DNA from 2 places in the Bacillus sp. D48C genome. Region 2 is predicted to be linked to the other one. Evidence: riboswitches for the same ligand, from Rfam matches in the RefSeq annotation. Region 2 holds a riboswitch; the other holds the start of a gene.

Region 1 (6,589 bases), on a different contig from region 2:
TATGAAGAATGTTATGCCAACCTTTTTTCGGAATGAACTGTGGTATAACGACCGTAACGCGGTAATTCGATTCACTTGCCTTATATTGCACTGTATCGATGAACTTCGTTAGCGGCTGGATAATACTTCTATAATGAGAATGTAATGTAACAAGCCTAACTTCAGGTTGCCACTTTTTCCATTTCTCTTCAAATTTCTTTTCCTCTTCCCTGTCAAAAGCAACATATACAGCAATAACTTGATCTGCCGAAAGAGCCTTAGCATAGTTCAATGAATTTTCTACTACGTGAGTCATACCAGCTACCGGAACGACGATTACATTTCCCTTAATCGGAACAAGTGGTTCACAAGTTTTTAAACTTAACTGATCACCTACCGCATCATAGTGCTTCTTAATTCTGTGGAATAAGAAGATGATTGCAGGTAAGAAAATAAGTATCGACCAAACTTGTGCAAATTTAGTTAAAAAGAACATGCTCATTACGATAAAACTAATAACTGCACCAATTAAATTAACCGTTAATCTTAAAGCCCATCCTTCAGGTTTTTCCCGAAGCCATTTTAATACCATCCCTGTTTGAGAAAGTGTAAATGGAATAAATACACCTACTGCATATAGTGGAATTAAATGTTCTGTTTGTCCTTGGAAAGCTACAATTAAAATAATCGAAGCAACTCCAAGTATAATAATACCGTTTGAGTAACCTAAACGGTCTCCTCTAATCGTAAACATTCTCGGTATGAATTTATCTTTTGCAAGGTTAACCGCTAATAAAGGAAATGCAGAATAGCCTGTATTAGCAGCGAGAATTAATATTAAAGCTGTTGTACCTTGTATGAAATAGTACATGAAATTACGTCCAAATGTTTGTTCAGCAATTTGAGAAACAACTGTTACTTCTTTACTCGGAGTCACTCCGTAATAATAAGCTAAAAATACAATTCCTGAAAATAACACAGCAAGTAATGCACCCATTGCAAGCAATGTTTTTGCAGCATTGTTTGGCGCAGGATCTTTAAAGTTCGGAATTGCATTTGAAATTGCTTCAACACCTGTTAAAGCAGAACTACCTGATGCAAATGCTCTTAGTAATAAAAATAAACTAATTCCTGCAACTGGTGTTCCAATCGGCGCATGTAAAGTAGGTGAAACATGACCAGTTAAAATATTATATATGCCCACACCAATTAATATAAATAGTGCTAAAACGAATAAATAAACAGGATATGCTAGCACGGAAGCTGATTCCGTTACTCCTCTTAAATTTAATATCGTAATTAATATAACAAATATAACCGCAATAATTACGTTATGTGCATGTAAGCTAGGAAACGCAGAAGTAATTGCATCTGTACCCGCGGACACACTTACCGCAACAGTTAAAATATAGTCAACTAATAAAGATCCTCCAGCAATTAAGCCTGGATTCATCCCTAAATTTTCTTTTGATACAACATACGCTCCCCCGCCATGCGGATAAGCAAAAATAATTTGACGATAAGATAAAATAAGGGCTGTCAATAATACTAATACCCCAACAGCGATCGGAATGGAATACCAATAGGCGATCGCTCCAACACCTGCTAAAGCAATTAAAATTTGCTCTGGACCGTAAGCAACTGATGACAATGCGTCAGAAGATAAAATAGCTAAAGCTTTCGTTTTATTAAGCTTTTGTTCTCCAAGCTCCGTTGATTTTAACGGTCTTCCAATTAAAAATCTTTTAATAGATGAAACCAATGCTGTCCACTCTCCAATAATTTTGTACGAACTTTTCTGCTTGTTACAGCCAGTAAACTATTTCTTCAGAAAACAAAAAATGTCTACAAGCCATAGCGAAATAGACTTGTAGACATTATTTTTTTTGTCGCACAAGCTCCACCTTCCTTCTCAATATAACGCTTACGAGGTTAGCTGTCGGATTCGGGCCTATGAGTAGCCCTACCTTTTTCAAGGATTCACCCCATCGGATTATGTACTAATCCGTAAAAACGGGTCCCCCGTACCATGCGGTTTCAGCGATTTAGAAAATTGAAACTGTGGATTATAATACTCCTTTATTTTCAAAAAGTAAACAAAAATTTTTAATAAGAAAAAAATTAAAATGATTGCGCATAATCCGCTGAGAAATATACATAATGAATACTAAAAAATCCACAAAGGAGACCCATATGTCTAAAGAAAAGAAGCCTATTTTTTCCGATTCATATTTAGATGCAGTAGCAAATGAAATTAATCAGTTATATGGTAAACGTGAACAGGAAATAAATTTGACAGATAGAACGAAAAGAAATAAATGATTTGTCATACAAAAAAATAAAAAAGATAGCAATACACTTATATATTGCTATCTTTTTTATTTTTTCATACATCTAATTCTATTACAGATTTGTTAAAGGTCATCTCTTCATACACCTTTAAATTTTGATATATAGTTCCTAATAATGGTGCCGCTATAGAAAATTTCTCTGCTACATCCAGTAAATATCCTTGCAAGTGCTTCCCTTCAATAAATGAACCCTTTTCCATATCACGCTGCATCGATGACTTCATATCATACGAAATTTTATCAATCGTTTTCATATGTTCCTGGGCAATATTTTCCTTTACTGGAGCTCCTAATACTCTCATGATTTGTACAGATTCCTCAAACACATTACGGATAAAATCACGGCCGCCTTCACTTTCACGAATTGGTCCAATTGGTGCACGCATTAACGTTGTCACACCTGACATTACAGTAATAAATAAATATTTATGCCACATATCTTGCGTAATATTTTCACTTAAAACAAAACTAGACTTCGTACCTGCAAATGCTTTAGAAATATGCTTTACTCTCTCTGAATTTTGAGACTTAATTTCTCCAAACACAAGTCTGTTGGCAGCACTAGTTTGTACAATTTCTCCTTGATCGTTTAACGTCGTCTCGATAAAGCATAAACCGCCAATTACTTTTTCTTCGCCGAATTCTTTTTGTAGTAGTGATAAATGAGCGATACCATTTAACAATGGAATGATTACAGTATTTTCGCCAACAAACGGCTTCAAATCTTGAATAGCCTCGTTTAAGTGATACGCTTTTGTTGAAAATAAAATGACATCAAATGGAGAAGTTCTCTCTTCTTTCGTTATTAATTTCGGTTGGAAGGAAAAATCCCCGTTAACACTTCGGATTACAAGTCCTCTTTCCTCTAATTGTTTTTTCCGTTTACTACGAACAAGAAATGTAACATCTTCTCCCTTTTCGACTAATCTGCCACCAAAAAACCCTCCGACTCCACCAGCGCCTAATACTAAAATCCGCATACAGCATCCCCCTTTTCAAAATACAATTTTACAACTTTTAGTATACATAACATTATACATGTCCTCTGCTAAATAAGCTGAATTTTCACTCTCAATTGAGTATAAAACAGTGGTTATTTTCAAATAAATTTGGGCATGTTGTTTCTATAGCATATATGGAAAGGAAACAATGTAGATGGAGGCAATACAAACAATTGAGGAAAAAGGTGTAGCAACAGCTATATTCCAATTTATATTCCCGTTTTCGTTTAAAACTGGATATGAACAAAATATGTTCCCTTTCTTACAAAAAAACGATTTTCGTCCTTTTCGGCTCGATCATCTCGATGATGAAAATACATATTATGGGGAGTTTAAAGTTTCACATCAAAATATGGAAGCATACTATCTTTCATTTACAAATAAAATTCTCTTTCCTCACTCAGAGCATCAAAAGGGCTTGCAACGTTATTCAAAAGATCTTAACTTAACTGGACATTTAACAACAAACCTTATTTCAATTCCATTCAAGATACACTCTATTGATGTAACACTTTGTCCTTATGAACTTGGCTTCTTAACAATTCGAACAGAAGTAAACACTGCTCCAAACATGACTTTATCTGAAGCAATCGAATTCGCAGATCGCTTCCGTGTACTTGAAACTAAAACTGATACAAATGAGTCTATTTGTATTGAATGTAACGGAAAAAAGTATTCCCAAGTTGAGAAATTCATTTTTGGTTATTTATTTCATGGCGTAACTGATTTCTTTGAAAAGAAGAGATTAAGAAGTTCATACTTTCAAACCTTCCCTTTCTTTGAAGACCAGAGAATGTACGTCCAAACTTTATTGTCACTAAAAGAAGGTATGGAACTTAATGAAGTGGATGTTTATCGTACTTCCAGTCTTTCCGGATTAACAAGTGATGGTAAGCCATATGTGAGTGCAAGTAACCTTCCTTACATTCATAACTATTTAAAAAAACACGCTTACCAGAGATGGGCTCCAAATCGTTATTTCATTATGGAAGAACATATTTTTACATGTGTAACAAATGAAGGAGAACGCGAAATCGATAAACTTGCTAGTCAAATGTACGGAGAATTTTATTACGCTTTATTATTAAACCTATTCCATAAAATTGTTTTATTAAAAATGGCAAACGCCTATGCTGAGCTAAATATTGAACAAGATACTAATGAAATAGAGAAATTAATTTATTCGATTAATTCGTTCACTGCTAATTATTTTTCTTTAGAATTAGTATCTCAATCACAAAGTGAAGATATTTTCTTCCGCTTAAGAAAACTTTTTAATATTGAGGTTTTATACTCGAACGCGAAACAAAATCTTGATAGTTTGTTTAAATATCAAGAAAATGTCGCCTCAAAAAAAGATAGTCTCTTATTATTAATTTTAACGCTCTACTCTGTAGTAGGCCAAATGTTAGGGTTTACTATGATCGATCTTCTAAGAAACACCGATTCAAACAAAATATCGTCACCTCTTGAATTTTTCGCTCTATTAATTGCGATTAGCGGCATTGTCATTTCACTTATTTTAGGGGCTCAAGGGTTATACCAATGGGCTGTGCAGCACAAAAGAAGAAAAGCATGGGTAAAACAAACTGTACTGTCTGCTGTAAAAGAAAAAGAGGATAAAAATTAAAGAAGGTTATTTCCAAATATGTGGTATGCTGCAGTAAATGAAATTTTTATCAGCGATTTTTCAAATATATCGAATTACCGACAAATGACAGAACCGTATAACAAAAAAGGTACTCCAAAATAAAGCTTGGAGTACCTTTTTATTATACGAATTCAGCTTACTTCCCTGCTTCGATTTTCTCTAATGCAGCAGCTACTTGCTCTTCCGTTAATTCATGTTGTATTACGTAGCGGTTACGTGGACTTACACGACATTTATGAGAACATGCACGTAAATATTTCGCTTCGTTTTCTTCAGAACATAAAATTTTCTTATTACATTCTGGATTTGAACAGTTTACATAGCGCTCACATGGTTCACCTGTAAAGTGGTCTTTACCAACGATAACATGTTCTTTTTGATTTACTGGTACAGCGATACGCTCATCAAACACGTAACATTGTCCATCCCAAAGCTCACCTTGTACTTCTGGGTCTTTTCCGTACGTTACAATTCCGCCGTGAAGCTGACTCACATCTTCATAACCTTCACGAACTAACCAACCTGAGAATTTCTCACAACGAATTCCGCCTGTACAATAAGTTAAAATCTTTTTACCTTCAAGTGTTTCTTTGTTTTCTCTAATCCAATCTGGTAATTCACGGAATGATTCAATATCAGGTTTAATCGCACCTTTGAAGTGTCCTAAATCAAATTCATAATCATTTCGTGCATCAATGATAACTGTATCTTCTTGTTTCATTGCCTCATAAAAATCTTTTGGCTCTAAATACTTCCCAGTTATTTCGTGTGGGTTAATGTCATCTTCTAGACGAAGTGTAACTAATTCTGGACGAGGACGTACGTGCATTTTCTTGAATGCATGCCCTTCTTCTTCATCTATTTTAAATACGATACCATCAAAACGTGGATCATTGTTCATTGCTTCCATGTATTTTTCTGTTTGCTCTACAGTTCCAGAACAAGTTCCGTTAATACCTTCTTTTGCTACAAGAATTCTTCCTTTTAATTCAAGTGAATTACAAAATTCTAAATGCTCTGCCGCGAATTCTTCTGGATTTTCAATTGTTGTGTACATGTAATATAGTAATACTCTGTATGGTTTTGTAGTTGCCAATGTATTTCTACCACCTATCTAATTTTTAAAATCATGTATAAGTTAACGTTCATATCAAAACATATATAATAAGAAAATGAATCCCATTTTCTTTTCTTTATACTATTTTCTATCAGTTAACAAAAATAAAAAAACAAGATTACACATCAAAACACTATGGTTATGTTGTAATCCCAATATATTATATATCATACAAATGCAATTCCATCAATTAATATGCTGTATTATCGGCTTTATGTTCACATAAATTTCAAAAACAGCCCTTTAATTCACTATGTTTCCCCATGTCATCACACCATAAACTCCCAATTCATTTTACATTATCACACCATCCATTGCATAAAGGCATATAATTTGCATTAAGGAAACTTTCGTGTTCAAATGAAATTATCACATACCATATTTAAATGTATTGAAATAATGAGTAAGAATAAATACAATAATTTCATCAAGTTAACATTTTAAAGGGGAAAACTACTATGAATAAAGATATAACAAAAGATGAACATCT
Region 2 (6,589 bases):
TAGTTACGGTCTTTCTTACACAATCCTTCCTAGTAAAACACCATGTTTATCATGTTTATTACAGTCGATTCCGCTTGGCGGGGCAACATGTGATACAGCGGGTATTATATCACCTGCTGTATCTCTCGTCGTTTCTCATCAAGTAACAGAAGCTCTTAAACTGTTAGTAGAAGATTACGAATCACTGCGAGATGGACTTGTGTCATTTGATGTATGGAAGAATGAATATTCATGTATGAATGTGCAAAAGCTTCGTAAACACAATTGTCCTTCGTGCGGAGAGAATGCGATATACCCGTATTTAAATAAAGAAAACACATCGAAAACAGCAGTTTTATGCGGGCGAAATACAGTTCAAATTAGACCACCTCATAAAGAGGAAATGGATTTTGAGAGGTACAAAAAGCTGCTGGATGATCGTGTAAATGATTTAAATGTAAATCCATATTTATTATCATTTTCTGTGGAAGAAAAGAGATTAGTTGCTTTTAAAGATGGTCGTGTACTCGTACATGGAACGAAAGATATAAGCGAAGCAAAAACGATTTATCATCGCTATTTTGGATAGAAAAGGATGAGTGGGATGAAAGTGAATAAAGCTTTAACAATTGCAGGGTCTGATAGCGGCGGCGGTGCTGGAATTCAGGCAGATTTAAAAACATTCCAAGAGCTTGGTGTATACGGAATGACGGCTATTACGGCAATTACTGCTCAAAACACGCTTGGCGTTCAAGGGGTATATCCTGTTCCGTTAGAAGGTATTACAGAACAGCTGAATTCAATTGGTACGGATTTAACACCAGATGCAGTGAAACTAGGAATGTTATTTAGTAGTGAAATAATTCAAATTGTTGCAGAACAAATTAAAAAGTTTGGCTGGAATAATATTGTGCTAGATCCCGTTATGATTGCAAAAGGCGGTGCATCATTATTACAGCAAGAAGCAGTTCAAGCATTAAAAGAATATTTATTACCAGTAGCAACTGTTATAACACCGAATGTCCCAGAAGCAGAAGTGTTAACTGGGATGGAGATTCATAATATTGAAGATAGTAAGGAAGCTGCAAAAGTATTGCACGAATTAGGTGCTAAATATGTGCTTATGAAGGGCGGACATGCAGAATATCAAGGTAATGAAGTAATTGATTTCCTCTTTGATGGAGAAAAATTTATTGAGTTTAGAAGCGAGCGAATTCCTTCAAAGCAAACGCATGGAAGTGGGTGTACATTTGCTTCAGCGGTTACAGCAGGACTTGCGAAAGGATACTCAATTAAAGATGCTGTTCAAGAAGCAAAACGATTTATTAGTATAGCAATTGAAGAGCCATTGAATATTGGTAGTGGTCATGGACCGACGAATCATTTTGCGTATAAAGTGAATAGAACGCGTGTATAGATAAGTGAAAAGCCAGTTTTATAACTGGCTTTTTTTCTGTTTACTTTTTCAAAATACAGGAGTAATATATCAGCCAGAATATATTTTTTTGTAAACGCTGAGTCCAATTATATGGAGCGGAGGAACCAATTTGTGCGTCTGCACTAGGGGTGAATCTTTCAAATTTGAAAGTAGGGCTACTCTCAAAGTCCGAATCCGACAGCTAACTTCGTAAGCGTCTTGAGAGAGGACGGTGCCATGATGGATACATCACTTCATCGATCTGATTAGTATAGGGGAATATCAATCTATGTTTGATTTCTTTTATACTAAGGAGGATGAGGTACATGGAACTAACACTTATTTGTGTTGGAGAAGAAAGTAAGGTAGATAGTTTAAGAGATCTAGTATCATTTCAACATGAGTTAATTATTTTTACGGCAAATGAAGAGATAGCGGCTGAAGTTAGGAATTGTGGGTTTGATTGGACTTATAGTTGCAGTAAGGAGCAGGACTTTACTAGTATTTGTGAGTGTATTAAGAAGGTGATTTTACTAGGAGATGAGCTTCCAATCGTTAGTTTCTTCACAGAACACATTCGCTTTTCTTTTCAAGCACCTATTACTGTTGTTACAAGGAATAAACGATATCCAGCGAGGCTCTATGAAACAATTGGAGCTAAATTTGTCGTGTTTACGAATTGTGATAATATTTCTTTTTTATTTTTTGAATAGGGTGGAGGAAAAGAAGATGAAAGTGTTGTTACTAGGAGATATAGCGAATCGTTGGGCGATATCAGTAGAGCGAGTTCAAGAATTGGTGGTGCTGGATCCTATTTTTCCAAGGCCCTATATCATATTGCCATCGAAAGACGCTTTATATTTAAAAACAGATGTTATCGAATATGAGCAGCTACATGCAGAATTGTCACAAGTTTATATTCGCGGGAGAAATTTACGTGCTTTTTTACGAGGAGAATAAATAGTGAAATAAAAAGAGCGAATGCTAAGTGCAACAAGCTATGCACTTTATGTCATTCGCTCTTTTTATTTCGTATCGAAAAGATCATTTCTGTGAAAATGAAAGAAAAGACGAGTAAATAGATGAAAGAATATTAATAATACTCAATGTAAGCGTTTAAATAGATGGATATTTTCTTATTTTCAGTAATTTACCCCTTTACAAGTGAAATATAGAGGAGTATATTTACTCTCATAAATCATTCATAAAATTTCCAAAAAAACCTAAAATCGCTGAGTTCCAGAAATGGAGCGGGGGAACCAATTTTGTGCATCGTCACTTGGGGTGAATCTTTCAGTTTTGAAAGTAGGGCTACTCTTTAGGCCCGAATCCGACAGCTAACCTCGTAAGCGTTTAGAGAGGAGGTTTACTTTTTGTTGTTCATTTTTTGAACACTGAGTAGAGCTCAGTGTTCTTTTTTAATATTTAAATGGTAAATTTTAACAAAATGAAGAGAGGGATAGTTATGTTAGATGTTGTAATGGTCGGGATTTTTATTTTATTAGTTGCATCGATGGCAAGTCTTGCAAGTTGGTCAGATAAAGTTGTGAAAGAAGGAAAGCAATCATGATGATTGTCTTATCGGTTATAGTCGCAGCAATTACAGTGTATTTAGTGTATGCATTATTAAATCCAGAGAAGTTTTAATTAGGGGGAATCATTCATTATGATTTGGGTTGCAGTCATTATTACAATGCTCTTGTTTATTTTAGTAGCAAAGCCAACGGGGATTTATTTAGAGAAAGCTTTTCAAGGTAGCAAAACGCTAGATAAAGTATTCGGGCCTTTTGAAAAACTTATTTTTAAAATTACAGGTGTAAAAGCATACAATCAAACGTGGAAACAGTACGCATTATCATTAGTTTTACTCAATGGATTTATGATTGTTGTCGTATATTTCATTTTCAGATTACAAGGTGTGTTGCCGCTAAATCCAGCACATATTGAAGGAATGGAGCCTACGCTCGCTTTTAATACAGCAATTAGTTTTATGGCTGATACAAACTTACAGCATTATAGCGGTGAAAATGGTTTATCTTATTTATCACAATTAATCGGAATTACATTTTTAATGTTTGCAGCACCGGCAACGACATTAGCACTCGTTATGGCATTTATAAGAGGACTTGCTGGAAAAGAACTTGGTAACTTTTTCGTTGATTTTACGAGAGCGTTAACGAGAGTGTTTCTTCCTATCGCATTTATTGCGGCACTAGTTTTTGTCGCACTTGGCGTACCACAAACGTTAGATGGGGCGGTTACAGCACAAACGATTGAAGGTGCAAAGCAAAGTATTTTACGCGGACCTGTTGCATCATTCGTTTCCATTAAGGAACTTGGAAATAACGGCGGTGGATTTTTCGGAGCAAACTCTACGCATCCTTTCGAAAATCCAGGACAAATGAGTAATATTTTGCAAATGATGCTTATGATGTTATTACCAACAGCACTTCCATTTACGTACGGACGAATGGTCGGAAATAAAAAACAAGGCCGCATCCTTTTCGTGTCACTATTTATGGTATTTTTACTAGGGTTTATAACGATTACGACATCTGAACTAAACGGGAACCCGGCATTAAATGGAATGGGTATCGAACATGTACAAGGAAGTACAGAAGGGAAAGAAGTACGATTTGGAACAGTATTTTCTTCACTATACGCAACAGTAACGACAGCTGCTGAAACAGGCGCTGTTAATACGATGCATGATACGTTAACACCAATTGGTGGTCTAGTTCCCCTCGTAAATATGATGTTAAATACAGTGTATGGCGGAGTTGGAGCAGGCTTTGTAAACATTATTATGTATGCAATTATCGCGGTGTTTATATCTGGGTTAATGGTTGGACGGACACCAGAGTTTTTAGGTAAAAAGATTGAAGGTAAGGAAATGAAATTAATCGCAGTCACGATTTTATTTCATCCATTGCTCATTTTAGGATTTTCGGCATTAGCTCTTTCAACAAATTTAGGAACGGATGCTATTTCTCATTCCGGTTTCCACGGTTTAACACAAGTTGTATATGAATATACATCGTCAGCTGCGAATAACGGATCTGGATTTGAAGGATTAGGAGATAATACACCGTTTTGGAATATTACGACTGGTTTAGTTATGTTTTTAGGACGCTACTTCAGTTTAATTACGATGCTAGCTGTGGCAGCTTCGTTGAAAGAAAAAACGGTAGTGCCAGAAACAGTTGGAACGTTCCGTACAGATAATAGTTTATTTGGTGGCATCTTCATCGGAACAATTGTAATTGTCGGTGCATTAACATTTTTCCCGATGTTAGTACTCGGACCAATTGCAGAATTTCTTACATTGAAGTAATGGAGGGTAAATGATGAGACCGGTAGTAGTAAAAGAAAAACAATTAAATAAGTCACAAATACATGCTGTAGAAGATGAAGTTAGACAAGCGAAAACGATGGATCGTGATATCGTAACACATGCGATGAAACAATCCGTTGCGAAATTGAATCCGAAAGTCATGATAAAGAATCCGATTATGTTCGTTGTGGAAATTGGGTTTATCATTACGTTCATTTTATCTTTTCTTCCAAGCAGTTCTAGTAGTATACCAGGATGGTTTAATATAACAGTTTCTCTTATTCTATTATTTACAGTTTTATTTGCGAATTTTGCAGAAGCATTAGCAGAGGGTCGTGGTAAAGCGCAAGCCGATTCTTTAAAGCAGTCGAAGAAAGATGTGTTTGCAAATGTTGTAAAAGAAAATGGAGACATTGTCCAAGTTTCAGCAACTGATCTTAGAAAAGGTGATGTTGTTATCGTAAAACAAGGAGAAATGATTCCGAATGATGGTGAAGTAATCAAAGGATTAGCGTCTGTAGATGAATCTGCAATTACAGGAGAATCAGCTCCTGTAATAAAAGAAGCGGGTGGTGATTTTTGTTCCGTAACAGGTGGAACGATGGTGGTAAGTGATGAAATTACAATTGTTATTACGAGTAATCCTGGTGAATCATTTATCGACAAAATGATTTCTTTAGTAGAAGGAGCTGCTCGTCAAAAAACGCCGAATGAGATTGCTTTAAATACAGTATTAACGAGCTTAACTCTTATCTTCTTGATCGTCGTTGTGACGTTGCCGATTTTTACAAATTATTTAGGTTTTCAAATTGATACAGCTGTACTCGTAGCATTGTTAGTATGTTTAATTCCAACGACAATTGGTGGTTTGCTATCAGCGATTGGTATCGCTGGGATGGACCGGGTGACAAAATTTAACGTGTTAGCGATGTCAGGGAAAGCAGTAGAAGCTGCGGGCGATATTAATACAATTATTTTAGATAAAACGGGTACAATTACTTTTGGAAACCGGATGGCTCATACATTATTGCCTGTAGGAAATGAGACGATTGAGCAAGTAGGGAAATGGGCCGCGATTAGTTCAGTTTTAGATGAAACACCAGAAGGTCGATCAGTTATAGAATATGTAAAAACGAAAGCTATATCATATAATCGAGAAATTGCAGAGCAAGGTGATTTTGTTCCGTTCAAAGCAGAAACGAGAATGAGTGGTGTGGATTTACAGGATGGAACGAAAGTGAGAAAAGGTGCTGTAGGTAGCGTAATTGAATGGGTTAGGTCACAAGGTGGAACGATTCCGAAAGATGTAAATCAAAAAGCAGATTCCATTTCCAAAGAGGGCGGGACACCACTTGTAGTTGCAGTGGATAATCGTATTTACGGTTTAATTTATTTAAAGGATACAGTAAAGCCAGGTATGCGTGAGCGTTTTGAACAATTGCGCCAAATGGGGATTAAAACGGTTATGTGTACAGGTGATAACCCGTTAACAGCAGCAACGATTGCAAAAGAAGCAGGGGTAGATGAGTTTGTTGCTGAGTGTAAGCCAGAAGATAAAATTGCGGTTATTAAAGCAGAGCAAGATAAAGGGAAACTTGTAGCGATGACAGGTGATGGTACAAATGATGCGCCGGCATTAGCGCAGGCTGACGTTGGATTAGCGATGAATAGTGGTACGACAGCTGCGAAAGAAGCCGCGAATATGATTGATTTAGATTCGAACCCGACAAAAATTATTGAGGTTGTAGGAATCGGTAAGCAATTGTTAATGACGCGAGGTGCGTTAACGACGTTTAGTATTGCGAATGATATAGCAAAATATTTTGCGATTATTCCAGCAATGTTTACACTTGCGATTC

What was found. Region 2 has a riboswitch for cyclic di-AMP ahead of ACLBXA_RS13990 (hypothetical protein). Riboswitches for the same ligand answer to the same signal wherever they lie in the genome.
Region 1: it holds a riboswitch for cyclic di-AMP, as region 2 does, so the genes downstream of both, ACLBXA_RS21285 (APC family permease) here and ACLBXA_RS13990 (hypothetical protein) in region 2, are expected to answer to the same signal.

The regions. Positions count from the first base shown of each region.
Region 1 covers NZ_JBKFAQ010000009.1:214,013-220,601, forward strand. Annotated here, with positions in the region: gene ACLBXA_RS21285 (APC family permease) at 1-1,741, opposite strand, end outside; cyclic di-AMP (ydaO/yuaA leader) riboswitch at 1,886-2,032, opposite strand; gene ACLBXA_RS21290 (hypothetical protein) at 2,173-2,301, shown strand; gene panE (2-dehydropantoate 2-reductase) at 2,366-3,310, opposite strand; gene ACLBXA_RS21300 (hypothetical protein) at 3,486-4,961, shown strand; gene trhO (oxygen-dependent tRNA uridine(34) hydroxylase TrhO) at 5,119-6,078, opposite strand; gene ACLBXA_RS21310 (Nramp family divalent metal transporter) at 6,558-6,589, shown strand, end outside.
Region 2 covers NZ_JBKFAQ010000004.1:401,356-407,944, reverse strand. Annotated here, with positions in the region: gene thiF (thiazole biosynthesis adenylyltransferase ThiF) at 1-568, shown strand, start outside; gene thiD (bifunctional hydroxymethylpyrimidine kinase/phosphomethylpyrimidine kinase) at 584-1,396, shown strand; cyclic di-AMP (ydaO/yuaA leader) riboswitch at 1,482-1,629, shown strand; gene ACLBXA_RS13990 (hypothetical protein) at 1,723-2,109, shown strand; gene ACLBXA_RS13985 (hypothetical protein) at 2,126-2,356, shown strand; cyclic di-AMP (ydaO/yuaA leader) riboswitch at 2,617-2,762, shown strand; gene ACLBXA_RS13980 (SipW-dependent-type signal peptide-containing protein) at 2,862-2,966, shown strand; gene kdpF (K(+)-transporting ATPase subunit F) at 2,963-3,043, shown strand; gene kdpA (potassium-transporting ATPase subunit KdpA) at 3,063-4,730, shown strand; gene kdpB (potassium-transporting ATPase subunit KdpB) at 4,744-6,589, shown strand, end outside.